DNA from 2 places in the Micromonospora sp. NPDC000316 genome. Region 1 is predicted to be linked to the other one. Evidence: predicted binding sites of a transcription regulator. Region 1 holds the regulator's gene; the other holds the start of a gene.
The links. The regulator HspR, encoded in region 1, represses chaperone genes until heat shock. The targets are predictions, from matches to a motif close to TTGAGTNNNNNNNACTCAA.

Region 1 (14,318 bases):
CACGGCGTGAACCGGGTTCTGGCCGAACCCGGGTCGGGAGCCGGCGCCGGGCCGCGTCTGCCGCGAGGGTGCGCGGCGGTCACGGCTGCGTTGCCGTCGTGCTCCATATTCGCAGAGCAGGTGAGCGCGCCCACAGTACGCCCGCCTCGCATTCCGACCGGCTACGGTTTGCTGTCGTTTGTCGCCATCATGCCGTCCCGCGTCCACCGGGCGATCCGGCGATGATTCGTCACCGTTCGGACAGTGCCGCGTGTCGACACGCGGTGGGTACTAGCTGACGGACGGTAACTGCGCCAGGCTGATTCCCACGGGATCGCGTCGATCGGGTGGTTTGCCGGCTTCCAGCCGGGGACGCCCCTGCGCGTTCTCCGACAGCGACGACGACAAGGGGTGCGCGGTGGACGAGCCAGGTGACGGTCCCGGCACACCGGTGCTCGGTCGGCACCGGTCCGCCGGTGGGTACCGCCGGGTGGTCGGCGCACACCGTGCCCCCGGCATCGGCGGTCCCTCGCGGGGCTACCTGCTCACCGTCGCGCTGCTGGTCGGCACCGCGTCGATGCCCATCCTGGCGGCGATCAGCGCGGGCTCGGCCACCCAGGGCAGCACCGCCCTACCGGACAGCGGCACCCCGTTCATCCCCACGCCGTCAGTCGGGCCGGTGATAATCCCGATGCCCGTGACCAGCCAGCCGGCGCTTCCGCCGCCCGGCACACCCAGCGCCGGCCCGCCCGCGACCGCCGGCTGGCTGCCCGCCGCTCCCCGACGCCCTGCCGACGAATCGTGGTCCGGGCCGGCCGCCGACGATCGGTCGCCTCCCCGCCGGGCGGTGCCCGCGCCGCCGGTGCCGCGCGCCACCCGGAGCACCCCGCCGGCCGCGCCTCCGCCCAGCCCGTCGCCGGTGCCGTCGCCCACCGGCCCGCCGGACCCCGACCCCACCCCCACGCCGAGCCCGACGCCGACCGACCCGGTGACACCCACCGCGACCGACCCGGTGACACCCACCGCCGACCCAGTGACACCCACTGCCGTCCCGACGAGCACCTATACCGAGCCTGCCGGCACACCGGCGTGCACTCCCACTGCCGCGCCGGCCACCCGGACCGCCAGCCCCGCAGTGCCGGCTGCCTCTCCCGCGGCGCCGGCCACCCGGACCGCTGCTCCCAGGGTGCCGGCCACCCGGACCGCTCCTCCAGCAGCGCCGGCCACCCGGCTCAGCCGGACCGCGCCGCCGTCGCCGGCCGGTCCGCCGTCACAAGCGGTCAGTTCGCCGCTGCCCGGACCGCGGCATCCCGTGGTCGCGCCGACGGTACGGTGACGATCAGGCGCCACCGACCGGCGGCGACGGTCCACGGTAGGCGCGTACCGGAGGGGGTGGCGTGGGCGGCGGTGTGGAGCCCCGCCCGGTCGCCGTCCGGCCCGGCCCGGGGCTGCGGATCGCCCGGCTGGTCACCGAGCTGACCGCGCCGGCAGTGCTTGTGTCGCTGCTGATGATCGCGGTGAGCTGGCACAGCTCCCCGAGCAACGGTCGAGGCCTGGCATGGGGTCTGCTCGCGGCCCTCTTCGTCACAGGCATCCCGTTCGCCTACATCGTGGGCGGGGTGCGTCGTGGCCGGTTCACCGACCACCACATCGGCCGTCGGGAGCAGCGCCGGGTGCCGCTGCTTGTCGGCCTCGGCTCGGTCGCCGCGGGCCTCGCCCTGCTCACCGTGCTCGGCGCGCCCCGCCCGCTGCTGGCGCTGGCGGTGGCCGGGCTTGTCGGGCTGGTTGTCGCCGTGTCGGTGAGCCACTGGTGGAAGATGTCGATCCACTCGGCGGTGGCGGCCGGCACGCTCGTCATCCTGTCGATGACCTTCGGACCCGGGCTCCTCGTCGCCGCGCCGCTGCTGGCGGTAGTCGGCTGGTCACGGGTGCGACTGCGGGACCACACCGTGCCGCAGGTGCTGGCGGGCGGCGTGCTCGGCGCGCTGATCGCCGCGCTCGCCTTCGGCCTGCTGCGCTGAGCACAGCGCGCCGCGCCGCGCCGCGCCGCGCTGTGCCGGTCCGGGCCGCGCTCAGCGCAGCAGGCCGTCGCGTGGGTCGATGCCGCCGCGTGGGGCGGGCTTGGCGTCCGGGCCGGGCAGCACCAGGCGGCCCGGCCCGGATGCCGTCAGGCGCCGTCGTCGGCGAGGCGGTGCCGGTTCGCTTCGATCCAGGCGTCAAGCGCGGCCGGGTCGTCCGGGTCCACGCCGTCGGCCATCAGTTGGGCGACCGCCGCAGTGGCTGGGCTGCGCCGCTCGCCTGTCGAGTAGAGCCGGGCGAACTCCGGCACCATCTCCTCGATCGCCTCGTCGGTGCGCGTCGCGGCGGCCTCGGGCAGCCCGCGCTGGCGGGACGCGTACCGGGCCCAGGCGCGCAGCACCCGGGGCAGCATGGCCGCGTCGTCCATGTCCAGCACGGCGCGACGGTGCACCCAGTCGAGCAGGAAGAGCCCGGACACCGCCGGGCTCCACCGCATCGGGTCGGCGTCCGGGAAGGTCGCCGAGTGGTCCAGCAGGAGGCTCAGGCAGAAGTGCAGTGAGGCGAGCTCCGGGCCGTCGACGGTGTCGAGACCGAACCGGGCGGCCTCCGGCGCGGCCAGGAAGCGCCGGACCAGGTCGGTGCGCTCGGCTGCGGACAGCGGCTCGACCTCCGCCGGGCCGGTCGGGGCGGCGGCCGTGGGCAGCACGGCCAGTCGGGCGCCGACCAGCGCGCGGTCGGTGGCGAGTGAGCCCTCGCCGGGCAGTTCGCTCAGGTCGTCGGTGACCGAGAGGTGGCGGGCCACCTCCCCCCGCAGGCGGGACGGGTCCTCGGTGCGGAACCAGGTCAGCTCGTCGTCGGCGCACATCTGCCGAACCTGGTCCAGGATCCGTTCCGCCGGCCCGCCGACGAAGACGTCCTTGGTGACCCCGATGTTGTGGTCCACGAGGGCCACAAGAGCGTGCTCCGGGCCGCCGGCCGCGTCGTCGTACGCGAAGGTGGCGAGGTAGGAGGTCTGGTCGCCGTACACGTCGCCGTACGCCCAGCTGCCGGTGAGGTGGACCCGGCCGAGCTGGCCGGCCCAGGCGGGCGCCTGGCTGCCGGGGCGCACCCGCTCGGTGCCCTCGGCGTTCGGGACGAGCGTGGCGAAGACCTGCCGGATGGTGGTCGCCGCCGCGATCCGGCGGCGGGCGGTGGCGGCGAGGAACCCGGTCACGAACTCCCGTACGGCGGTGTCGCGGTCGGTCTCCGCGATCGCGTAGACACTGCCCAGCAGGGCGCTGCCGAGCATCTCGGCGTCGAGGGCGGACTCCAGCTTGGTCACGTCGCGTGCGGCGTGCAGCACCGCGTCGTAGGGGGTCTGAGGCGTGGCCATGCTCCGACCCTACGCCGCCGAAGGAGCTGTGCAGAGCCGTAGCGAGGCGTCAGCGGTGGGCGGCGTCCCGCAGCGCCTCTCGTGCCTGCGCGTAGGAGGCGAGCACTGTGCGCACCGGGGCGAGCACGTACTCGTTGCCCACGCTTGCCACCTGGACCGTCAGCCGCTGCTGTGCCCGGGCGCGGGCCCGCCGGGCCGCCCAGCGGATCACCGGGCGGGTCAGCGCCGCCACCAGCAGCCCGGCCAGCAGACCGCCGAGCAGCAGCAGGGTGGGCATCGGCACCTGGCCGACCATCGGGTTGTCAAGCGCCGGCAGGCCGAGCACCCGCAGCGCGTAGCCGAGCACCAGCCAGCCCAGCCCGACCACGGCGGCGAGGGTGACCAACCACTGCGCCGCTCCGACGACACGCCACCAGAGGGGCCGCCGTTCCACGCCGAGGTCGGTGCCGGCGACGGCGCGATCCAGGGCGTCGGGCAGGTCACCCAGGCGGGACCGGGCGGCCGTGGTGACGACTGTCGGCCAGGCGGCGGGCAGGGGGGCGGCGGCGCGGTCGGCCACCGCGCGGATCGCCAGGCCGAGCGCCGAGCGCTGGGCGGCGGTCGGGTCCGGTACCGAGGTCGCCGCGACCAGGCTCGCCGCCGGGTCGGCCGGGTCGCCGGCAGGGCCGGGCAGGTGCAGCCGGCGCAGCGGGTCGGGCCGGAGTCGACGCCAGCCCCGCACCACAGGCCAGCCGGTGGCGGCGCCGGCCCGATGCCGGTACGCCTGCTCCACCGCCTCGGCGACCGCCGGCACACCTGCGGCCCCGGCCAGTGCCCGGTTCAGCCCGGCGACGGCCGCGTCGTCCGGCCCGGCGGCCGGTTGGTGCGAGCCCACCAGTTGCTCCAGCCCGGCGACGACCGAGTCGACGTCGCCGGCCAGCCGGCGCAGGGCGGCCTGCCGCTCGGCGACCGTCCGTTCCAGGGCGGCGCGCAGCCCGACCATCCCGGCCGGGTCGATGGCGGTGGTGGCCAGCAGTGGCACGCCGGTCAGCCCGTCGGAGTCGAGCAGCCGGCGCAGGTCGTCCAGGACCCGGGGCAGCTCGGCCGAGGGCAACCGGTCGGCCTGGTTGAGCACGACGAGGGTGACGTCGCGGTGCCTGTGGAACTCGCGCAGGTAGCTGTCGTGGATCACCCGGTCGGCGTACTTCTGCGGGTCGACCACCCAGACCACCTGGTCGACAAGGCCGAGCAGCCGGTCCACCTCCAGCCGGTGGGACCGCTGCACCGAGTCGAAGTCGGGCAGGTCGAGCAGGATCAGCCCGTGCAGTGCCGTCTCGTCGTTGCCGTCGAGCGCGCTCTCGCGAACGAAGCGGTGCCGGGGCAGCACGCCGATCCAGTCGAGCAGCCGGTTGGCACCCTCCAACGGCCCCCACACGCAGGCGTGGGTGACGCCGGTGGTCGGCCGGCGGACCCCGACCGGTGAGAGTTCCAGCTGGGCCAGGGCGTTGAAGAGGCTGGACTTGCCGCTGCCGGTGGCCCCGGCGAGCGCGACCACCGTGTGGTCACGGGACAACGCGAGCCGGGTGCCGGCACGCTCGACGAGGGTGTGCGCGGACACCAGGTCGGCGTCGGGGAGCAGCCCGTCGACGGCGGTCAGGAACCGGCGTACCCCGTCGAGGCGGGCGATAAGCGCGTCCGGGTCGATCCCCTGGTCGCCCCGGAACGCCTCGCGTACCCGGCCGGCGATGTTTGTCACCGGGACTCCTCCTCGTCGCCGGCCGGCGGCAGGTCGCCGCCGGTGGCCAGGCCGCTGCGGTGCCGGGCCAGTTCGACCTGGCCTGCGGCGCGGCGCAGCTCGTCGCCGGCCGCTTCGGCGGGCCGCGCCTCGGCGGTGCGGGTCAGGAAGCGGTCGGCCTCCGTCTCCAGCAGCGTCCGCACCCGGGCCAGCAGGTCGGCGCGGGCCTTGGCGGCGAGGGTACGCACCGCCTGGTCACCGAAGATCGCCTGGAGTACGGCCTGGGCGGCGACGGTCGTGCCGGCCCCGGTGGCCAACTCCAACCCGGTGGGAATGAACGCGGTGGAGGCGAACACGGCGATCATCACGGCCAGCCCTGTGGCGTTTACCGCGTACGCGGCGGTGCGGGCCACGAACCGCTTGTCGCCGCCCTCGACCCGGACGAGTTCCAGCACGCCGCGCTGCCAGTCCCGGACCATCCGCTCGGCGCGCTCGGGCAGGTCGGCGCTCGGATGGGCGAGCCCCGGCTCCAGCAGGTCGACGCCCGCCGGATGCGCCTTCCACCCGGTGTACGCGGCCTCGGCGGCCTCGGACGCCACACCGCGCAGCAGTGTGACGAGCTGCGACTCGATGGCGTTGCGCAGCTCGGCGGCGGGCGCTGGCCGGCCGGTGACGGCGGCCACCAACCGGTCCCGCAGTCGGCCGATCCGTGCTTCCAGGGTGCGGAAGAACTCGCCGGTGCCGACGAACTCCTGCCAGCGGGCGAGCACCTCACCGCGGAGCAGCCGGCCGTCCTGTAGACCCTGCTCGACGGTCCGCTCGGCGCCCCGGTAGGCGCCTCGGACGCGTTCGTCCAGCCCGTCGGCCGCGCTGACCTGCTCGTCGGCGGCGTCGGCAAGCTCCTCGACGGCGGGACGCAGGGCGGCGAGCGCGCCGTCAAGGGTCTGCCGGACCACTGCGGCGCGGGCGTCGGCGTCGGCGGCCAGCCGGGCGAACCAGTCGGCCAGCGGCGCGGTGACGCCCTCGGGCAGCAGCCCCTGACCGTCGACCCAGGTCTCCGGAAGCACGAAGAGGGGCGCCCGGCTCAGGTCCTGTGCGGCGAGCATCTCGGTCAGGTGCGCGGCGATCTCGTCGCTGGCCTCGACGGGCACCCGGTCCAGCACCATGGCGATCACCGCGCCCCGGGCCCGTGCGCTGCGCAGCAGCTCCCAGGGGACCGCGTCGGCGTACCGGGCCGCGGTGGTGACGAAGAGCCAGAGGTCGGCGGCGGCGAGCAGTTGGCTCGCGAGCGCCCTGTTGGCGTCGACGACCGAGTCGATGTCGGGTGCGTCGAGGAAGGCCAGACCAGGGGGCAGAGCCGGGGCGGTGACCAGGTGCAGGGCACGGGGATCATCGCTGGGCTCGGTGGTGCGGGTCAGCCCGGGCAGCAGGTCACCCTGCCGGAACCAGGCCGCGTCAGCCGGGTTGCAGACCAGCACCGGGGAACGGGTTGTGGGACGGAGCACACCGGCGGCGCTGACCCGGGCCTTGACCAGGCTGTTGACAAGTGTCGACTTGCCCGCGCCGGTGGAGCCGCCGACCACCACGAGCAGAGGCGCGTCCAGCCGGGCGAGCCGGGGCAGCAGATAGTCGTCGAGCTGGTCGGTGAGGGCGGTGGCGGCGTGCCGGGCAGAGCTGGCGGAGGGCAGCGCGAGGGGATAGCGGGCGGCGCCGATCGCGGCCCGGAGGCTCGACAGCGCGCCGGGGAGGCTGTCGTCCCCAGTGGTGGCGGGCTGCTCCTCCGCGGCGTCCGGCGGGCCGGTGCGGGCTGCGACGGCGGGCGCGCCGGAACGGGTGGCGGAATCGCCGTGCGTCGTCACCGCTAAAGCGTGCCCGACCGATGCAAGGGAAGACAACCGGACGGTAATAACGTCTGGGTTGCGTCGGGTCGACTCAAGTCGACTTGACGATTGGCCGTCGCGTGGCACTATTGAGTCAAGTCCACTCAACTTGTGGTGGGGCCCGCTGTGGGGCGGTGCCCGCCAAGCGGTCGCGGGCAACACCCGTCACCTGCACAACCTTACGAAGCGAGGAAGCGAAGATGGCACGTGCGGTCGGTATCGACCTCGGCACGACGAACTCCTGCGTCAGCGTTCTCGAGGGCGGTGAGCCCACCGTCATCGCCAACGCTGAGGGCTCGCGGACGACCCCGTCGATCGTCGCGTTCGCCCGTAACGGCGAGGTGCTCGTCGGTGAGGTCGCCAAGCGCCAGGCGGTGACCAACCCGGACCGGACGATCCGCTCGGTCAAGCGGGAGATCGGCACCAACTGGTCCGTCGACATCGACGGCAAGAAGTACACCCCGCAGGAGATCTCGGCCCGGACGCTGATGAAGCTCAAGCGGGACGCCGAGGCGTACCTGGGCGAGCAGATCACCGACGCGGTGATCACCGTCCCTGCCTACTTCAACGACGGCCAGCGCCAGTCGACCAAGGAGGCCGGTGAGATCGCCGGCTTCAACGTGCTGCGGATCGTCAACGAGCCGACCGCGGCCGCCCTGGCGTACGGGCTGGACAAGGGCTCCAAGGAGCAGACCGTCCTGGTCTTCGACCTCGGCGGCGGCACCTTCGACGTGTCGCTGCTCGAGCTGGCCGAGGGCGTTGTCGAGGTCAAGTCCACGAGCGGTGACAACCAGCTCGGTGGCGACGACTGGGACCAGCGGATCATCGACCACCTGGTCAAGACCTTCCGTGGCGAGCACGGCATCGACCTGGGTCAGGACAAGATGGCGCTCCAGCGGCTCCGTGAGGCCGCCGAGAAGGCCAAGATCGAGCTGTCCGCCGCCACCACCACGAACATCAACCTGCCGTACATCACCGCCGGCGCGGCCGGCCCGCTGCACCTCGACGTGACGCTCAGCCGCGCCGAGTTCCAGCGGATGACGCAGGACCTGCTGGACCGCTGCAAGGGCCCGTTCGAGCAGGCCGTGAAGGACGCCGGGATCAAGGTCTCCGACGTCGAGCACGTGATCCTGGTCGGCGGCTCCACCCGGATGCCGGCCGTCACCGACCTGGTCAAGCAGCTCACCGGTCGCGACCCGAACAAGGGCGTCAACCCGGACGAGGTCGTCGCCGTCGGCGCCGCCCTCCAGGCTGGCGTGCTCAAGGGCGAGGTCAAGGACGTCCTGCTGCTCGACGTGACCCCGCTGAGCCTGGGCATCGAGACCAAGGGCGGCATCTTCACCAAGCTGATCGAGCGCAACACCACCATCCCGACCAAGCGCTCCGAGGTCTTCACCACTGCCGACGACAACCAGCCGTCCGTGCTCATCCAGGTGTTCCAGGGTGAGCGGGAGATCGCGTCGTACAACAAGAAGCTCGGCACCTTCGAGCTGACCGGCCTGCCGCCGGCGCCGCGCGGTGTGCCGCAGATCGAGGTCGCCTTCGACATCGACGCCAACGGCATCGTCAACGTGCACGCCAAGGACCTGGGCACCGGCAAGGAACAGAAGATGACGATCACCGGCGGCTCCTCGCTGCCGAAGGACGACATCGAGCGGATGCGCCGGGACGCCGAGGAGCACGCGGAGGAGGACAAGCGCCGCCGCGACGACGCCGAGACCCGCAACGTGGCCGAGGCGCTCCAGTGGCAGACCGAGAAGTTCCTCGCCGAGAGCGGCGACAAGCTGCCCAGCGAGAACCGCGAGCAGCTCAACGAGGCGCTCGGTGAGCTGCGTGGCGCCCTCGGCGGCCAGGACATCGAGAAGATCAAGTCGGCGCACGAGCGGCTGGCGCAGGTTTCCCAGCAGGCCGGTTCGCTGCTCTACGCGGCTCAGGCCGAGCAGGGACAGCAGCCGGGTGGCGAGGCTGGCCCGGGTGCGGCCGGCGCGGCCGGTGCGACCGGCCCGCAGGCCGGTGCCGCCGGTGGCCCCGACGACGTGGTCGACGCGGAGATCGTGGACGAGGACGGCAAGAAGTGACCGTCGGCCTCCGACACGTATCCACGGCGAAGGGATGAGGTAGCCGCATGACGCAGAAGCCACGAGCCGTCGACCCGGACGACACCGGGTCGACGCCGGGTGGCTCCGCGCCCACGGAGCCAGCCACCGGGGACGGGGAGCGGGTGGTCATCCGCAACAACCGCAAGCTCACCGACACGACGGAGCCGGAGGGCACCGCCGCCGACGCGGGGAGCGACGTCTCGGCCGAGGGCCTCGTCGAGGACGCCGAGGTCGTGGTCGACGAGATCGAGGTCGAGGCGACAGCGGTCGACGGGTCGACGCCGTCCGGTCCGCCGGTGGTGGACGCCCCGGCGCAGCCGGTCGACGGCGGCGGGACGTCACTCGGCGCCGAGTTGGAGGCGCTCCGGGCCGAGCTGGACGAGCGCACCAGGGACGTGCAGCGGGTGTCGGCGGAGTACGCCAACTACCGCAAGCGGGTGGACCGGGACCGCAGCCTGGTGCAGGAGCAGGCGACCGGCTCGGTGCTTGCCGCGCTGCTGCCGATCCTGGACGACCTGGACCGGGCCCGGGAACACGGCGACCTGGTCGGACCGTTCGGCTCGGTGGCAGACCAGCTCACCACCGCGCTTGGGAAGTTCGGCCTGGCCGCCTTCGGCGAACAGGGTGACCCGTTCGACCCGACCCGACACGAGGCCGTCGCGCACCAGACCTCCGACGAGGTCAGCGAACCGACATGCGTGCAGGTCATGCGGCGCGGCTACCAGCTCGGTGAGCGGCTGCTGCGCCCCGCGCTGGTAGCGGTCGCGGACCCGGAATAGTGCGAGACGGTGACCGGGCCGTCCCGTCCCCCGCACGGCGGAGGGCGGGACGGCCGGGCCACGACGGTCGGAAGGGGGTGAACCGGTGAGTTCGAAGGACTGGATCGAGAAGGACTTCTACGCCGTGCTCGGCGTGGACAAGGCCGCCTCCGCGGATGGCATCAAGAAGGCGTACCGCAAGCTGGCCCGGGAATCGCATCCGGATCACAATCCGGGCGACCCGAAGGCCGAGGAGCGGTTCAAGGCCGTGTCCGAGGCGTACAACGTGTTGTCGGACGCCGGCCGCCGCCGGGAGTACGACGAGATGCGCTCCCTGTTCGGCTCGGGCGCCTTCCGGCGCAACGCCCGCGGTCCCGGGCAGCCGGGCGGCATGCCGTTCGACGTCTCCGACCTGTTCAACGGCGGCGCGGGCGGTGGCGGCGACCGTCGCTTCGGCGGCGCCGGCTTCCAGGACCTGTTCAGTTCGATCTTCTCCGGGGGGCAGGCCGGCGGGCAGGCCGCTCCGCGTGGTCCGGCCCGTGGTCGGGACGTGGAGACCGAGGTGGCTCTCGACTTCGACGACGCGGTCCGCGGGGTGACCCTGCCCCTGACGCTGCGCGCCCCGGGTGTCTGCGACACCTGCCACGGCAACGGCGCCAAGCCCGGCACCCAGCCGCGTACCTGCCCGGTGTGCCACGGCGCAGGCGTGACCACCCGCGACCAGGGGTCGTTCAGCTTCTCCGAGCCGTGCCGCAACTGTCAGGGTGTCGGCACGGTCGTGGAGGAGAAGTGCCCGGAGTGCCACGGCAGCGGCGGCGTCACCAAGACCCGCACGCTTAACGTGCGCTTCCCGGCGGGAGTGGCCGACGGCCAGCGCATCCGGCTGGCCGGGCGCGGTGAGCCGGGCGAGCGCGGCGGCCCGGCGGGTGACCTGTTCGTGCACGTCAAGGTTCGGCCGGACGACCTGTTCGGGCGTACCGGAGACGACCTGACGTTGACAGTGCCGGTCACCTTCGCGGAGGCCGTGCTCGGCACGGACCTGCGGGTGCCCACGCTCGACGGCGCGGTGACCCTGCGGGTGCCGCCGGGCACGCCGAGCGGGCGGGTGCTGCGGGCCCGGGGCAAGGGTGTGGTCCGCCGTGACGGGCAGGCCGGCGACCTGCTTGTCACGCTGGAGGTGGTGGTGCCGGCCCGGCTGTCGGACGAGGCGCGGACGGCACTTGAGGCGTTCGCCGAGCAGAGTCCGTCGGCGGCGCGGGAACATCTCGACGCCCGGGTGCGTCGGGTCAGTTAGTCCGGTGGGATGGACGCGGAGGTGAGCGGGATGTCGGGCGAATTCCTCGGTTCGGGTGATCCGGCCTACGAGGCCAAGGTGCTCATGATCTCGGTCGCGGCACGGATGGCGGGGATGCATCCGCAGACCCTGCGCCAGTACGACCGGCTGGGGCTGGTGCAGCCGGGCCGGGCCGCTGGCGGCGGACGCCGGTACAGCGTTCGTGACGTGGTGCTGCTGCGTGAGGTGCAGCGGCTCAGTCAGGACGACGGGATCAACCTGGCCGGGGTCAAGCGGATCATCGGGCTGGAGCAACTGCTGGAGCAGGCGCAGCAGCGCGTTGCCCGGCTGGAGGCGGAGCTGGACGCCGCGTACCGCCGGGTGGCCGAGCTGGAGTCGCTGGCCCGCTTCCCGGGTCGGGACCTGGTGCCGACCAACCGCACGTCCACAGCGCTTGTGGTGTGGCGTCCCCGCCGTACGCCGGACCGCTGATTCGCAGCTCACAGTACGTCGTTCCGCGGCCCGGCCCGCGTCGGTTTTCCGGCGGGGGCCGGGCCGTTCCGTTAGCCTGTCAATACGGGTCCTACCGCCTCAATTCGGGCCTATCGGCGCGATGGCGAGGGGGAGCGATGTCGGAGCCGGCGAAGAAGGTGGCGCAGCAGACGGAGGAGCGGCTGGAACACCTTGCCGACACCGTGCGCGAGAAGTTCGACAAGGTGACCGAGGGCAGTTTCCGGGACCGGGTCGTCGAGGGGCGGTTCGCCGACCACGGCGACTCCGGCGACCAGGGCGACCACGGCGACCGCAACGCCGAACAGGGCCGGGCCGCGCCCGAGCGGAAGCAGGACTGACCGGTAACCGACGTGCGGGCCGGGACCCACGGGGGGTCCCGGCCCGTTCGCCGTCCACGCTTCGTCGGCCGTCTGTCCCGGTCGGGATCTCCGGCCCGCCGGCAGGTCTGCGGAGGGCGTGTCAGCCGAGGCGGCGGTTTTCGCGGACCAGGCCGCCCTCGCACCAGTCCCGGTAGACGAAGAGATCCGGTCGGGCGAGCAGCACCCTGCCGTTGTGCGCCCAGATCCTCATCAGCTCGTCGCCGTCACGCTCGGCCTGCTCGACCAGCTTGCGGAAGCGCCGCTTGGGGTGGGCGCGGAAGTTCGTCCGGATGCCGTCGGCGGCGTAGATGTAGAGGCAGTGCAGCGCGAAGCGTCGCGCCGGGCAGGTCGGGTCCATCGCCAGGTCGAAGAGCGTCAGCACCAGCCGGTCACCGGAGACGAGGAGATCCCAGTCGGGCGGCATGGAGGCCAGCGGCACCGAATCGGGCTGAAACGCCCAAGCTCGCAACTCCGCCGGAGTCGGATCGACGGGGTTGGCAAAGCCGTGGAACGTCGACTCCTGCACGCTCACCGGCCAACCTCCCGCTCTCGCCCACGGTTGGCACTGGCCAATCGCGGACCGTGGCTGCTGGGGCGAAACGGTAACCTGCCGGCCGGTTGCTGCGGTAGTGCCGCAGGGCGCAATTCGGCAACCGTTGGCCGGCCCGGACCGAAAGGATGATCTCCCTGCCGGGCGTCAGTCGTGGATGGGGATCGGTGCGCTCCGCTGGATCAGCGCGCGTTTGCGCAGCCACCGCTTGAACCACAGGAAGTCGGGCAGCCGCGCCAGCATCGGCCCGGTCACGACGGTGATCAGGACGTACGCCGTGGCCAGTGCGGCAAGCCGTGGCTCGACGCTGCCGGCTGCCACCGCGAGCCCGGCGATGACTATGGAGAACTCCCCACGGGGTACGAGTGCCAGGCCGGCTCGCCAGCGACCGGGTTCGGCGATGCCGACCCGGCGGGCCGCGAGATAGCCGGTGAGCGTCTTCGTCGCCATGGTGATCACGGCCAACGCGAGCGCCGGCAGCAGCACCGGCGGGATGTCCCGTGGGTCGGTGACCAGGCCGAAGAAGACGAAGAACACCGCGGCGAACAGGTCTCGCAGCGGAGAGAGCAGCTCGGTGGCGTGGTGCGCCACCGGCCCGGAGAGCGCGATGCCGACAAGGAACGCGCCGACCGCCGCCGACACCTGGAGCTTCGCCGCGACGCCAGCGATCAGCAGAGTCAGCCCGAGTACGCCGAGCAGCAGCGCCTCCGGGTCCCTCGCCGACAGCGCGGCGGAGATCAGGTGGCCGTACCGGATGGCGACCACAAGCACCAGCAGGACGGTGCCCACCGCGACGGTGAGGGCGATGCCGCCGCCGATCAGGCCGGTGCCGGCAAGTACGGCGGTGACGAGCGGCAGGTAGAGCGCCATCGCCAGGTCTTCGATGACCAGGACCGAGAGGATCACGGGGGTTTCCCGGTTGCCGAGCCGGCCCAGGTCGCCGAGGACCTTGGCGATCACGCCGGAGGAGGAGACCCAGGTGATGCCGCCGAGCACCAGCGCGGCCACCCAGTCCCAGCCGAGCAGCAGGGCGAAAGCCGCGCCGGGCAGCGCGTTGAGCACCCCGTCGATCAGGCCGGCCGGAGCAGCCGAGCGGAGGTTGCCGACGAGTTCGTTTGCCGAGTATTCCAAGCCGAGCATGACCAGCAGCAGGATGACGCCGATCTCGGCGCCGACCGCGAAGAACTCCTCGCTGGCGTCGAGCGGGAGCAGCCCGCCGTGGCCGAAGGCGAGGCCGGCGAGCAGGTAGAGCGGGATGGGTGACAGGCCCACCCTGCGACTGAGTCGTCCGAGGAGCCCGAGGAGGAGGAGTAGCGCGCCGACTTCGACGAGAAGAGTTGTGGAATCGTGCATCCGCCTCAGCCGTCCGGGTCACTGTCGGCGAGGATGGCGGACACGCCGTCGAGCCCCTTGCGGGTCCCGACGACGACCACCACGTCACCGGCTGCGAAGCGGAAGGTGGGAAGCGGCGAGACGATGACTTCGCCGTCGCGCAGCACCGCCACGATGGAGGCGCTGGTGCGGGTACGCGCCTTCGTGTCGCCGAGCATCCGGTTGACGTACCCCGACGCGGCCGGGATCGCGATCTGCTCGGTGAGCAGGCCGGCGGCCTGCTCGCGCAGCCCGGAGAGCTGACCGAGCATCAGCGACGCGCCGAGGATGTCGGCAAGTGCCTCTGCCTCGTCATCGGTGAGTGGGATGTCCGCCTGACAGGAGTCGGGATCATCTGGGTCGTAGAAGACAAGATCACGACGGCCGTTTCGGTGGGAAACGACACCCAGGCGGCGTCCAGACTCCGTCAC
Region 2 (14,318 bases), on a different contig from region 1:
GGCGCATCGCCTGGCAACAGGTGCGACGGCGTCCTGCCGAGGGTGGGACGGGACGTTGCGGGCCGGGTGGGTCGGCGGCGGTCGGGCGGGGCCAGAGGCGGCAGTTGTGCGCTTTATTCGTCAACGGCACAGCGCCGGAAAATGCACCGATAAATGCGCCGACGATTATTTCCGAATGGCATGGACGACCCTGGTCGGGCCGCAAGAATGTGGCAGAGGGAAGTCGAAAACGGGGGGACTGAACATGACGCCTAGGCGGCGATTGACGCTGTTGGCGGTAACCATCGCAGCCGCACCGCTCGTGCTGGGTGGATGCACCGCCGATCGGGACTCGGCAGCCGGAGCGGCCAAGGAGCACGCCCCAGCACCGGAGCTCACCGTGACGCCGGGGGACAAGACCCGGGACGTCCCGGTCAGCGCCGAGGTGGGCACCGTGGTCAAGGGTGGGCGGGTCACCGCCGTCCGGCTCACCGACGACAAGGGCAAGCAGATCGAGGCCGAGCCGCGGGAGGACGGCTCCGGGTGGGTGCCGAGCAAGCCACTGCAACCTCGGCGTACGTACACCGCGGAGGTGACCGCGACAGGCGACTCGGGTGCGACCACCACCCGCACCACGACCTTCACGACGATGCCCAAGTCGGAGAAACCGCAGATCACCAGCACCCTCTATTTCGTCGGTAACCGGACGTACGGCACGGCCATGCCGGTAACCGTCGCGTTCGACCCGGGAATTCCGAAAGAGGCCAGGGCGGATGTGCAGCGTCGGTTGTTCGTAAAGACGAATCCGCCGCAGCCGGGGACGTGGTCGTGGCTGGAGGACGGCAGTCAGGTCTATTACCGGGCGCCCGATTTCTGGCGGCCGGGGACCACGATCAGCGTTCGGGCCGGGCTGGAGGGGCTTCCCATCGGCAAGAAACTCGTCGGTGACGCGGAGCGGACCGCGACTTCCAAGATCGGCCGCCAGGTCTCCCTGGAGATCGACAACGCCACCAAGCAGATGACCGTCATGCGCGACGGCAAGCAGATCCGCCGGATCCCGGTAAGCCTCGGCAAGCCGAGCACGCCCAGTTCCAGCGGCAAGATGGTGATCATGGAGAAGCACCAGCGGACCACCTTCGACACCCGTGGCGAGCCCAACGGTGGCTACGTGGTCGACGTGGACGACGCCCAGCGCTACACCTGGGGCGGCGAGTTCATCCACTCCGCCCCGTGGTCGGAGGGGGACCAGGGCAACACGAACGTCTCGCACGGCTGCGCGAACGTCTCCGCCACCGCCGCGGACTGGCTGATGGGGGTGACCCAGGTTGGTGACCTGGTCACCGTCAAGGGCACCGAGGTCGAGTTGCAGCCGGGCAACGGCTGGACGGCGTGGAACGTGAGCTGGGACGAGTTCGTCAAGGGCAGCGCCCTGCCGGTGCCGCCCGGGCTCAAGCCCGCGCCTGTCGCCCCGGCGCACCCGGGTGCCGTGGCCGGTGGCTCACCCGCACCGGCGCCCTCGGTAAGCGGTCGCTGACACACCATCGACCGGGCCGGCCCGCCACACGGCGGGACCGGCCCAGGTCGCGGCACGAACGTGGAGGCGCGTTCAATCCAGCGGTACTCGGGCCACGCCCGACCCGGTCAGGCTGCCCAGCCAGAGGTGGTCGCCGTGCTGGCGTACCCCGGTGATCATGGGGTAGTGCCCGGCCGGGCCGTGCAGCGTCCGGCGGACCGCGCCCTCGCCGTCGACCAGGGCGACCAGCCCGTAGCGGCGCGGCTGCGGCTGCATCGCGTCGGGCAGCAGCGCGGCGATCTGGCGCAGCCGGGGATGCGGCAGAAGCCGCTCGGCGATAGGCACCCGAGGGCTCGGCAGCGCGATCCAGTATGTCCCGTCGCCCACCGCCGCGAGGTTGTCCGGGTACGCGGGCAGGTCGGCGAGCACCCGGACCCCGCCGCCCAACTCGACGCGGAGCAGCCGGTGGGTGCTGGTCTCCACCACCATCAACGCCGATTCGTCAGGGGTCAGCGCGATCCCGTTGGGGAAGTACAACCCGTCGGTCACCACGTCGGTGCGCCCACTGCCCGGATGGTGGGCCAGCACGCGGCCGTTGGGGCGGTGCTCCAGCAGGTCCCGCTTCCAGTGCGAGACCGGGAACCGGTCGGAGCTGTCGGTGAAGTAGACGGTGCCGTCGCGGGCCACCGTCGCGTTGTTCGCCAGGTGCACCGGCGGCGCCGTCCCGGTCAGCTCGCGGACCGTCCCGTCGGGAGTGACCCGCAGCAACCCGCGGTACGCGTCGCAGACGACAAGCGCCTCACCGGACGGGTCCAGCTCGATGCCGAGCGGCCGGCCGCCGGTCTCGGCCAGCAGCCGGGCGCGGGTGCCGGGCGGCGCGTCGGTCGGCCACCACCAGAGGTTGCCGTCCTCGTCGCCGCTGATCACCCGCCCAGCCGCGTCAACAAGCACGTCCTCGGGCCCGACAGCGCCGTCGGGCAGGGGCAGCAGGTCGACGTGGTCGAGCCGACGGTCGGTGGCCGCCCAGGCTCCGACGAGCGGGGGCGGAACGGTGGCCGGCTCACGGACGGGCCGGATGAGCCGGGGCGGCCGGGGTCGGGGAATCACCATCGGGTCATTCTCCACCCGGAACACCGCCCGAGAGGCGTACGACCGCGCCGACGGTGACCGGTGCTCGAGGCGTCGATCAACGGCCGTCGGTGGCCGAAAGGCCGAGGCGGCGAGCCCTGGCCCGCACCCTGAGAGGGATTAGGGGGTACCCCGGGGGTTGACCCTGGACGTACCCGGAATCACCCCGTCGAGGGACGAAACTGTCGGTGGTGGGGGCTAGATTTCATGCCATGGAAGATCGCAGCGACCGGATCGACGTGCAGGTCACCGTGGGCGACCGGGTGGCCCAGGTGCGGGTGGCCGGCGAGGTCGACATCGCCACGGTGGCCGCGTTCCGATCCGCGCTGTGGTCCGCGCCCGCCCGTCCGGTCGTCCAGCTGGAGATGTCGGAGCTACGGCTGCTCTCCGCCGCCGGGGTGCGCGCGTTGCTCGCCGCGCATCTGCGGATCCGGGCACGGGGTGGCGAGCTCGTCCTGGTCGACCCGACGCCTGTGGTGGCTCGGGTGCTGCGCGCCACCGGCCTGCACCGGGTGATGACGATTCTGGAGCCCGCCCGGGTGGTCGAGGCCGCACGTCGGCCGGTTCCCGCAGGGCTGGTCGGGGCGCCACGTCGCTCGGTTCCGGCCGGGGCCGCACATCGCCCGCCCGCTGCGACCACCGGCCGCCTGCCGGTCGCCGCCTAAACAGCCCCTCCGCCGGATAGCCCGGCCGCCTGTGATCGCCGCTGGACCGTGATGACGGAGCGATGGGGTCGCCGGCGTGTACCGACGACCCCATCGATGATCCGTCAGCGCACGCCGAGCAGGTCGACGACGAAGATCAGCGTCTCGCCCGGCTTGATGACGCCGGCCGCGCCGCGGTCGCCGTACCCCAGGTGTGGCGGGATGGTGAGTCGGCGCCGACCGCCGACGCGCATGCCGACCACGCCCTGGTCCCAGCCGGCGATGACCTGACCGCCGCCGAGCGGGAACTCGAACGCCTCGCCCCGGTTCCAGGACGAGTCGAACTCGCCGCCGGTGGAGTGCGACACGCCGACGTAGTGCACGCTGACGAGCTGGCCCGGCTCGGCCTGCGGGCCCTCGCCCACGGTGATGTCCTCGATCACGAGGTCGGCCGGCGGCGCACCCTCGATCGGACCCACCTCGGGCTTGCCCGAACGGGCGCCTGCTGCCTGGTTCATGCGGGAACTCCTGCCGTGTTGGGTGATGTGTCCGGTCACCGTCGATCCTGCCGGATCGTCTGTCACCGATGCCCGGCGGACCCGCCACCTGCCCCGGCCGGCCCGGCGACAACCCAGGACGCGACCTACCGGACCAATGTGTCGATCATGAGCGGGACTGGAGGTTCGACCACATGAAACGACGCGGGAGGTCGGCGGCCGGTCCGGGCCGCCGGCCTCCCGCGTGAGGGTGCGAGGGTGGGCAAACGAGTCGGCGGACGTCACCTGTGGTGACGTCCGCCGTGGAGGGCTGTGCGGTGTTGTGGTCACCGCAGCCAGGCCACCTGCTGGACGATCGGGAGCTTCGCCCAGACCTTGCCGAAGCCCCAGGTGTCGCCGGCGTTGAGCAGTGCCAGGACGGCGAGCACCGCGGCGTAGATCAGGTGGTCGTCCATGAAGGGGTTGTTCGCCGGGGGCAGGACGGCGGTCCACATGAGCACCAGCAGCAGCCCGCCGGCCACGGCGGCGACCCGCATTCCGATGCCGAGCAGGAGAGCGACGCCGACCCCGGCCAGGCCGAGCATGAACAGCCAGTCCGCCCAGGCGGCGCCGGCGATCCCGGTGTAGAGGTCCTTGAACGGACCCGTCACGCCGAAGGTGAGGAAGCCCTTGGTGGGGCTGCCACCGTTGATCCAGGCGTTCTTCGACTCCGTGGCCAGCCCGAGGCCGAACACCTTGTCGATGAACGCCCAGAGGAAGATCCAGCCGAGTGCCATCCGGGTGCCGGCCAGGATGTACCTGACGGCCCTCTCCTTTGTGGTGCCCGCCGCCGGAGCGGTGGTCTTGGTGGTGTTCCGCTCGATCGTCGCGGTCATGGTCTCCACGTCCCTTCGTTGCCTCGCACCGCGCTTCCCGGTGGCATCTCTATTGGACACTCCTGGCCGAGGCTGGGGCAGAGTCGATAGGACCTCGATGACCCGGGACCTTGTACCCCCTGCAGCCCGGGCCGGACGCCACTGATCACCGTCACTGTGCAGCCATAACGTCCGTGGTGGAGCACTGAGAGGGAGGTCGTGATGAGGACCTGGCAGGTGGGCGACGTGATGACCCGGGAGGTCGTGACCGTGCAGGCCGAGACTCCGTACCGGGAGATCGTGGACGTGGTGTTGCGCCGTGGGGTCAGCGCGGTGCCGGTGGTCGACGGGTTCCGGCGGGTGCTGGGCGTGGTGTCCGAAGCGGACCTGCTGCACCGGGTCGAGCGTGCCGGTGAGCCGGCGCAACGGCGGGTCTTCGAGAGCCGCCGTCGACGCGGTGCGCGGGAAAGGAGCGAGGCGCTTGTGGCCGGCGGCCTGATGACAGCGCCCGCGGTGAGCACGTACCCGCAGGCGCCGTTGTCGGTCGCCGCCCGGTTGATGGACCGCGAGCAGGTCAAGCGACTGCCCGTCCTGGACGACCTGGGTCGACTCGTCGGCATCGTCAGCCGTTCCGACCTGCTGCGGGTGCACCTGCGTTCGGACGCCGAGATCCGTGAGGACGTGGTGCAGGAGGTGCTGCGCCGCGTGCTGGCCGTGCGGGACGGCCTGGTGACGGTAGGGGTACGCCACGGCGAGGTGACGCTGGCCGGCGGACTGGACCGCCGCTCCGCAGTCGAGTTGGCGGGCCGGCTCGCGGGCCAGGTCAGTGGCGTCGTGCGGGTGATCAACGCGATCGCCTACAACGCCGACGACACAGTCACCGATCCGGGTCAGGTGATGCCTGTCGCCTGAGGGCCGCCGGGCCGCCAGCACAGCGCTTTCGCCGGAGCGCCGACGACGGGTGGGCCGTTCGCCTAGGCTCGGGAACGGCCCGCCGGCGAGCCAGATCAGCTGTCAGCGGCGGCGTACGAGCGAGGTGGCGGTGCGGTGCGCCGTGGTCGAGGCGGTGGGCGCCGGTGACTGACGTGACGATCGCGGTGCCGCTGTGGGCCTGGGTGGCGGTCGGTGCGGTGATCATCGTGCTGCTCGCGGTCGACCTGGTGTCGCACCGGGACAGCCACGTCATCGAACTGCCCGAGGCGCTGCTCTGGAGTGCCGCCTGGATTGGCGCGGGCCTGCTGTTCGGGCTGGGCGTCTGGTGGGGCCTCGGCGGGGACGCGGCCATCGCGTACTACTCCGGCTACCTGCTGGAGAAGGCGCTCTCGGTGGACAACGTCTTCGTCTTCGCCCTGCTCTTCGGCTATTTTCGGGTGCCGTCGGGTTATCAGCACAAGGTGCTGTTCTGGGGGGTCGTCGGCGCGCTCGCGTTCCGCCTGCTGTTCATCGTGGCGGGCGCCGAGCTGCTGGAGCGGCTGGCCTGGGCCGGGTTCGTGCTGGGCGCCTTCCTGATCTGGACCGGGTGGCGGCTGGCCGTACGCGGGGAGCCGGACGTCGACCCCGATCACAACGTGGTGGTCCGGCTGTTCCGTCGGGTGGTGCCCACCGCCGCTCGGTACCACGGCGACCACTTCACCGCACGGGTCGACGGTCGACGGGTGGCGACTCTGCTGCTGGTGGCGCTGGTCGCCATCGAGGCCACCGACGTGATCTTCGCCATCGACTCGGTGGCGGCGATCCTCGCCATCACCACCAACATCTTCCTCGTCTGGACGGCGACCGCGTTCGCCGTGCTCGGGCTGCGCAGCCTCTACTTCTGCCTCGCGGGCCTGCTGCGGCACTTCGGCTACCTGCGCTACGGGCTGGCTCTGCTGCTCGCCTTCGCGGGGTTGAAGCTGATCCTGGCCGAGACGCCGGTGGGCAAGCTGCCGATCTGGTTGACGCTCGCCGTGGTGGTGCTGACCCTGGCGGTAGCCGTCGGGGCGAGCGTCCTAGCCGCCCGGCGCACCCGCTGAACCCGGGCGCCCCAGCCGCCAGCCAGGTCGGCGAGGCGCCGGCCAGGGCCCCTGAGGCGCGGGTCAGGGGCGGCCGGGCTCGATCCGGGCCGTCACGTCGAGGTGCGCCGGGCGGCAGCCGGCGGTCACGGCGAACCGGCGGACCGCGGCGTCGACATGTTCGCGGGCGCCGCCAGCGTCGGCAGTGAGGTCCACGCTGATCCATACGTCGGGGTGCGGCGGTGCGCCGGTCAACACCACCCGCGCCCGGCGTACGCCCGGGGCGGCGGTCAGGTCGCGTTCCAGCGCGTGGGCGAGAACGTCGGCGGGCAGTCGGGTCCGGCCCGGACGTCGACCGGGCTGGCTGAGCGTGCCGTGCAGCGCGGTGCCGGGCCGACGGAGCTCCCGGACGAGCATTCGTTGCCCCGCCAGGGCGAGCAGCACGCCGGCGACCGCCGCGGCCAGGGTGCTCCACGGGGCGGCCAGCCGCCAGCGGTCCAGAAGCCCGGCGTTGAGCAGCGCCGTGCCCGGATCACCGCCGGGTACGGCGTCGAACCCAAGGGCCAGCGCCGTCGCGCCGGCCGCCACCAGCAGCAGCGCGAGGATGGTCCACAGCAGTCGGTGCGCGGCGTTTGTCATGCCGGCCGTCCCCGACGGGGCAACCGGACCTCGATCCGGCCGGTCCGTGGCGCGGCCAGCCGGTGTAGCTCCTGGCGTACGGCGTACTCGACCTCGGCCCGGGCCGCCGGATCGCCTGTGGCGCGTACCCGGGGGCGCCATCGGCCGCCGCGCTGGCGGACCCGGACGCTGGCCCGGCGTACGCCCGGAACGGCGCCCGCCACGTCGGCGAGTCGCCGCTCCACGCTGCGGCGGTGCAGGTGCCAGCCGTCGGCCTCGTCGAGCCGCAGCCGCACCGGTGTCCACCGGCGCAGTTGGGCGACGAGGATGGCCAGGCCGAGCAGCACGGCCGCGCCGGCGACCGCCCGGATCGTCGGGTCGCGCCAGCGGGCGGCGGTAAGCGTGTCGTACCAGTCCGTCCGGTCCAGGACCGACGCGGGGCGGTGCAGGCTCACCAACAGGGCCTGGACGGCCAGCAGGGTGCCGCCGACGAGCAGCGCGGCGGCCAGCAGCAGCGAGGCGACCCGGTTGACGGTACGCATCTCAGCCTGTCGTTCCGGCGGCGCTGACGTCCACGCCGGGGACGAGCAGATCGTCCACGGTGACTGTCACAGTCGCCACGGTCAGGCCGGTGCGGGCGGCTATCCCGGCGGTCACCGCGTGCCGGACCGCCTCGGCGACGGCGGGCACGCTGTGCCCGTACCAGGTGATCAGATGCAGGTCGAGGCCCACCGACCGGCCGTGCAGGCGCACGGACGCCGGGTTGACCGCGCAGACGCCGGGCACCTGACGGGCCGCTTCGGTCGCGATCCGCGTGACGGTCGGCACGTCGATGTCGGTCGGGACGACGCCTGTGGTGGTGGACGGGCGGGTGGTCATCGGCGGCGCCGTGAGCCGGTGCGGTCGCCCAGCCCGGTGACCGCGAGATCGCCGTCGAGCACCCGGACGACGAGCCAGCCGAGCAGGCCGACGAGTAGGGCGACGGCTGTCACCTCGACGCCGGCGAGCGCCCAGACCGCCACCCCGAGGAAGCCGGCGAGGAAGCCGAACTGCTGTCGCGACATGTCACCTCCCGGCCGGCGCGCTACCGGCGATGCCGCTGGATACACCGAGCGGCCATCCCTGGAACGTCGTACCGATGTGATCCGCGTCACACCACGGCTCGGCTCGCCATGATCAGGCACCTAGACTCGGCCCGGTTCGGCCGACCGGGGGATGGGGCAGATGACGAGCAGCGACGATCGCGGCTGGCTGCGGGCCCTGCCCGCCGACGGTGGGGGCGATGAGCTGTTCACCCGGGCCGGGCACCGGGTGTACGCGGCACGCCGACTCAGCGACCTGGTCCAGGGCCGTCCTCCGGGCGTGACCGGCAGCCAGTGGAGTTCGGCCAGCCGGACGGCGTTCGACCTCGTGGTCTGCGCCGCCGACTCCGGCCGGCCCGTCGTCGCGGTGGAGATCGGCCCGGTCGCGCTGCCCGGTTCGGCCCAGCAGCGCGCCGAGCGACTCACGGACGCGGTAAGCGCGGCCGTGGGGCTGCCGGTGCTGCGGATCGGCTCGCCGACCCTGCGGGCCGCCGACCATGGTCGGCGTCTGGTCGAGTACGTGATCGACGCGCGGGCCTACGCGGCGGGCGCCGGGCTGGGCGGCGGCGAGGACGAGCCGGCTCCGGTGGGCTTCCGAGACATCCTCGGGCGGCTTCCCGACGGCCGCACCGGTCCGGTGAACGACCTCGGCGCGGTGACCCGGGCGGCGGCCGTCGAGGCGTACGTGGCCGGGCGGCTGGCCGACCCGACCGTGCGCGCGTTGCACGTGCGCTGGGTGGACGGCCCGGCGCAGGGGTGGAGTTGGGTGCAGGTCCGCCCGGACGCGTGTCTGGTGGAGCGGGTCTCGGTGACCGAGCAGCGGTTCTCCTGTGGCGTCGACGCGGCCCGCCTGGCCGAGGATCTCGCGGCGGTCGCCGTCGGTGCGCGGCTGCGCGCACTGGACGCCGACGGCCCGGCACTGTTGGCGCGGGCCGATCTCACCGCGGAGATCGTCGCGTTGAGCCGCCGGCGTCACGAACTGGTGGGCGGTTTCGCCTTCGATCACCTCTGCGTCGACTGACCGAACACTTTCCGCGTTGGCCCCTGCCCCGCACCCGATCCGGGTCGGGTAGGGGCCAATTTTCTGTGCGCCTGTTGAACCTTCCCGAGCGCGGTCCCGTACTCCTGCGCGAATGAACAGGATCTCCCATCCGCGTTGACGGGACGCGGGAGACGGTGCGGAAAGGGCATCGTCGGCCGTCGACACATTACCGGGTAGGTCGCGGTGGTCGCCGCCGTGGCGTGCCATCTGACATCCGTCGGTCCGCCGAGGGCAGGAATCCACTACCGGATCGAGAAGGAGAGCAATTCGATGCGCAGGTCCACTCGGGCGCGCCGGTCATCCGGCATCGCGCGGAGCAAGCGTCTGCTGGCTGTTGTCGGCACGCTCGTGGTCTTCGGCGGAGTAGTCGCCGTCACCCAGATTTCGTCGGCCCAGGACCGGCGGACGAACAAGCCCCGGCCGGCCGCGGGGCAATGCGTGGAGCCGAGCCCGGGATCGACCGCGCCGAGTGGTTCCTCGACCAGCCGGACCTGGCAGAACGGTCGATGGGTACGCAATCACTGGGGTGACGGGCAGCAGACGGTCGCGGAGTGCGAGGACGGCAAGGACGGCACTGTCGGCACCGGCTCTGCCATCGCCTGTCCGGATGTGGCGGCCAAGCTGCCGCAGGTGCCGGACCGGGCGCGGGCCGAGGTCGACAGAAACCTGGCGCAGTTGCAGACCCAGATCGCCGATGCCGATCGCCGTCTGGCCGCCGAGGGCAACAAGGGCGACGGGTTCATCCGCAACGCGATCCTGCAGCCGTTGGCGGCCAAGCGGAAGGCGGTGCTGGATCGGATCACGCTCGCCATTGATCGGGTCGGGCCTCGCCCGCAGGGTCTGGCGCAGCTCGCCGAGTGCCAGGTGCAGCCGACCGGCAACAACGGCGGCGGCAACAACGGTGGCGGTGGGAACACCGGTGGTGGCAACAACGGCGGCGGTGGGAACACCGGCGGCGGCAACAACGGTGGTGGCAACAACGGCGGCGGTGGAAACAACGGCGGCGGCAACGCTCCGGGCGCCGGTCTCGGCGTGCTCGCCAACAACTGTGACGAGAGTCAGTTACAGCCGCACGACGGTTTCCAGAACGGCAACCGCTGCGTGAGCACCGCGTTCGGTGAGGTCGGCGCCGCCGCCAACAACCCGTCGCTGCTGATCACCCAGTTCCCCCAGCAGGTCGCCCGCGACCAGTCCTTCACCCTGCGGGTCAGCACCCGCAACCTGGTCCGGGATCGCTTCCTCGCGGCTGGCCAGGGCGGGTACTACGTGGAGAGTTCGCTGCTCAACGCCCAGGGCCTGGTCCGGGGCCACTTCCACACCGCCTGCCGGATGCTGGACAGCCTGACCGCGCCGCCGGAGCCGCAGGAGGTGCCGGCGTTCTTCGTCGCCACCGAGGACGGTCGCGGCGGTGCTCAGCCGGACGAGGTGACCATCCAGATCCCGGGTCTGCCGGAGTCGGGTACGGCGCAGTGCGCGGTCTGGGCCGGTGACGGTTCACACCGTCTGCCGATGATGGAGCGGGCCAACCAGACACCGGCGTTCGACGCGGTGCGTATCGAGGTCAACTGATTTCTGAGTCGACAGGTATGCGGCCGGCCACCCGGGGCGAGCAGCCTCGGGTGGCCGGCCGCAGACAAACTGACGGGGTCGCGCCGTTACCGGCGGGACCCCGTCGATGTGTCGCCCGATCAGCGGTTCTTGTACGCCTCGACGACCTCGACCGGGATCCGACCCCGTTCGGAAATCTTGTAGCCGTTCTTGACCGCCCATTCCCGGATGGCGCGGTTCTGCTCCCGATCCATTCCCGCGCCGCTGGGGCGACCCGGGCGTCGGACGGTCCGCGTGCTCTCCGCCGGACCGCGACCGATGCGCCGACCGGCATTGATGTACGGATCCAGTGCCTTGCGCAGGACGCCGGCATTCTCGTCCGAGACGTCGATGGTGTAGGCCACGCCGTCGAGACTGAACTCGACAGTGCGGTCGGCCTTCCCGCCGTCGAGGTCGTCCGTCAGCACCGTGATTACTTTTCTCGCCATTGCCAATTACTCCCTGTGTGTGGCGGGATGTGTCCAAAGTCTGACCTACTACCCGGGGAAACCGCAACAATATGCGTGCCATTCATTTCGGCGCGTCGCGATTGAGTGCCAGCAAATCCGGGATCAGGTGCTGAATCGGCGGCGCTGGCGCAATGTCATTCGGTGAGCAGGCCAGCCTGCCCGGCGACGGCGGCGGCCTCCGCCCGGTTGGAAACCCGCAGCTTACGCAGCAGCGCGGCGGTCATCCTTTTCACCGCCAGCTCCGACACGTGCAGTTCGTCGGCGACGTCGACGGTGTGGAGGACATGCCGGTGCCCGGGGCGTTCGCGGATTCGGGCGAGTTCTCCGACGAGTTCAGCTACACCTACCTGGGCTTCTCCGCGGGTACCGACGCCGCACAGGGGCGGTGGGCGTCCGGGCCCACGTCGGAGGGCAAGGGGTGGTGAACAGGGTCAAGAGCAAGCTCACCTGACGTCGGTCCGGCGGGTGTTGGCAGTGGTCTGGGTCACAGGGCGGAACAAGGGGAACGCTTTGTTACTTGAGTGGTACACGCTCAACCCAACGCGATAGCAGGTGTTCGATGGCAACTCTTCCGGTACTTCCCCTGACCGACGCCGTTCTGCTGCCCGGCATGGTCATCCCGGTGACCCTCGACCCGACCACCCAGGCCGCCATCGACGCGGCACGGGCGACAGGCGACCGCAAGCTGCTGGCCGTGCCGCGTATCGACGGCGAGTACGGCCCGGTCGGCGTGGTCGCCACCATCGAGAAGGTCGGCCGACTGCCCGAGGGCGAGCCGGCCGCCGTCATCCGTGGCCTGTCCCGGGCACGCATCGGCTCCGGTGTGCCAGGCCCCGGTGCCGCTCTCTGGGTCGAGGCGACCGAACTCGACGAACCCGCACCCGCCGGCCGCGCCCGGGAACTCGCCCGCGAGTACCGGGCCCTGGTGACCTCCGTGCTCCAGCAGCGGGGCGCCTGGCAGGTCATCGACGCGGTGGAACGCATGACGGACCTCTCCGAACTGGCCGACTCGGCGGGCTACGCGCCCTGGCTGACGCTGGACCAGAAGACCGAGCTGCTCACCGCGCCGGACGTCACCGCCCGGCTGGAGCTGCTTGTCGGCTGGGTGAAGGACTACCTGGCCGAGCAGGAGGTCACCGAGCAGATCAACAGTGACGTCCGCGAGGGGCTGGAGAAGTCCCAGCGGGAGTTCCTGCTGCGCCAGCAGCTCGCCGCGATCCGCAAGGAGCTGGGTGAGGACGAGCCGGACGGCTCGGCCGACTACCGGTCCCGGGTCGAGTCCGCCGAGCTGCCGGACAAGGTCCGCGAGGCGGCCCTGCGCGAGGTCGGCAAGCTGGAGCGGGCCAGCGACGCCTCCCCGGAGGCGGGTTGGATCCGCACCTGGCTGGACACCGTGCTGGAGATGCCGTGGGGCACGCGTACCCAGGACAACACCGACCTGGCCGCGGCCCGTGCGGTGCTCGACGACGACCACGCCGGCCTGGCCGACGTGAAGGACCGCATCCTGGAATACCTGGCCGTGCGCAACAGGCGGGCCGAGCGCAACCTCGGCGTGGTCGGCGGTCGCGGCTCCGGCGCGGTGCTCGCCCTCGCAGGCCCTCCCGGGGTCGGCAAGACCAGCCTCGGCGAGTCGGTGGCGCGGGCGCTCGGGCGCAACTTCGTCCGTGTGTCTCTCGGCGGTGTGCGCGACGAGGCCGAGATCCGCGGCCACCGGCGCACGTACGTCGGTGCGCTGCCCGGCCGGATCGTCCGTGCGCTACGCGAGGCCGGCTCGATGAACCCGGTCGTGCTCCTCGACGAGGTGGACAAGCTGGCCGCCGGCTACGCCGGTGACCCCGCCGCCGCCCTGCTGGAGGTGCTCGACCCGGCGCAGAACCACACCTTCCGGGACCACTACCTGGAGGTCGACCTCGACCTGTCCGACGTGCTGTTCCTGGCCACCGCGAACGTGGTGGAGTCCATCCCCGGCCCGCTGCTGGACCGGATGGAACTGGTCATGCTCGACGGCTACACCGAGGACGAGAAGGTCGCCATCGCCCGGGACCACCTGCTGCCCCGGCAGCGGGAGCGGGCCGGGCTGACCGCCGACGAGGTGGAGATCGCCGACGAGGCGTTGGCGCTGGTCGCGGGGGAGTACACCCGGGAGGCCGGCGTCCGGCAGCTCGAACGTGGCCTGGCCAAGATCCTGCGCAAGGTGGCGGTGGCGCTGGCGACCGACCCGACGCCGGTACGCGTCGACACCGACAACCTCGCCACCTACCTGGGGCGGCCGAAGTTCACCCCGGAGTCGGCCGAGCGCACCGCGGTGCCCGGCGTGGCCACCGGCCTCGCCGTCACCGGCGCCGGCGGGGACGTGCTGTTCATCGAGGCGACAAGCATGGAGGGCGAGCCGGGTCTGACCCTTACCGGTCAGCTCGGTGACGTGATGAAGGAGTCGGCGCACATCGCCCTGTCGTACCTGCGCTCGAACGGGCGGCGGTTCGGCATCGACCCGAACGTACTGGCCGGACGCCGGATCCACGTCCACTTCCCGGCGGGCGCGGTGCCCAAGGACGGCCCGAGCGCCGGCATCACAATGGTGACGGCCCTGGCGTCACTCGTCACCGGCCGCCCGGTCCGCCCCGAGTTCGGCATGACCGGTGAGGTGACACTCTCCGGTCGGGTGCTGCCGATCGGCGGGGTGAAGCAGAAGCTGCTCGCCGCGCACCGGGCCGGCCTCACCGAGGTCATCATCCCGGCCCGCAACGAGCCGGACCTGGACGACCTGCCGACCGAGGTGCGGGAGGCGCTTACCGTGCACACCCTGGCCGACGTGGCCGACGTGCTCGCCCTGGCGCTGCGCCCGGCCGACGTCGCGGCGCTGGACGGTCCGGCGCTCGCCGCCGCCTGACGCTCCGACGAAAGGACCCCCGC

Region 2: a site for HspR is predicted at 11,923-11,941, ahead of lon (endopeptidase La). Genes of this name have one in related genera too.

The regions. Positions count from the first base shown of each region.
Region 1 is NZ_JBIAZG010000001.1:560,049-574,366, reverse strand. It holds gene ACFY2Q_RS02700 (hypothetical protein) at 517-1,041, opposite strand; gene ACFY2Q_RS02695 (hypothetical protein) at 1,042-1,176, opposite strand; gene ACFY2Q_RS02690 (phosphoesterase PA-phosphatase) at 1,377-2,000, shown strand; gene ACFY2Q_RS02685 (hypothetical protein) at 2,147-3,370, opposite strand; gene ACFY2Q_RS02680 (GTPase) at 3,420-5,105, opposite strand; gene ACFY2Q_RS02675 (ABC transporter) at 5,102-6,943, opposite strand; gene dnaK (molecular chaperone DnaK) at 7,165-9,042, shown strand; gene grpE (nucleotide exchange factor GrpE) at 9,090-9,842, shown strand; gene dnaJ (molecular chaperone DnaJ) at 9,928-11,115, shown strand; gene ACFY2Q_RS02655 (heat shock protein transcriptional repressor HspR) at 11,146-11,586, shown strand; gene ACFY2Q_RS02650 (hypothetical protein) at 11,724-11,945, shown strand; gene ACFY2Q_RS02645 (hypothetical protein) at 12,067-12,498, opposite strand; gene ACFY2Q_RS02640 (cation:proton antiporter) at 12,664-13,869, opposite strand; gene ACFY2Q_RS02635 (cation:proton antiporter regulatory subunit) at 13,875-14,318, opposite strand, start outside.
Region 2 is NZ_JBIAZG010000013.1:37,473-51,790, reverse strand. It holds gene ACFY2Q_RS22565 (Ig-like domain-containing protein) at 245-1,513, shown strand; gene ACFY2Q_RS22560 (SMP-30/gluconolactonase/LRE family protein) at 1,586-2,602, opposite strand; gene ACFY2Q_RS22555 (STAS domain-containing protein) at 2,833-3,285, shown strand; gene ACFY2Q_RS22550 (FKBP-type peptidyl-prolyl cis-trans isomerase) at 3,390-3,782, opposite strand; gene ACFY2Q_RS22545 (hypothetical protein) at 4,088-4,645, opposite strand; gene ACFY2Q_RS22540 (CBS domain-containing protein) at 4,838-5,527, shown strand; gene ACFY2Q_RS22535 (TerC/Alx family metal homeostasis membrane protein) at 5,707-6,627, shown strand; gene ACFY2Q_RS22530 (hypothetical protein) at 6,691-7,245, opposite strand; gene ACFY2Q_RS22525 (DUF6286 domain-containing protein) at 7,242-7,766, opposite strand; gene ACFY2Q_RS22520 (Asp23/Gls24 family envelope stress response protein) at 7,768-8,103, opposite strand; gene ACFY2Q_RS22515 (hypothetical protein) at 8,100-8,288, opposite strand; gene ACFY2Q_RS22510 (hypothetical protein) at 8,449-9,327, shown strand; gene ACFY2Q_RS22505 (hypothetical protein) at 9,619-10,917, shown strand; gene ACFY2Q_RS22500 (Lsr2 family protein) at 11,037-11,384, opposite strand; gene ACFY2Q_RS22495 (hypothetical protein) at 11,540-11,629, opposite strand; gene ACFY2Q_RS22490 (hypothetical protein) at 11,654-11,830, shown strand; gene lon (endopeptidase La) at 11,965-14,295, shown strand.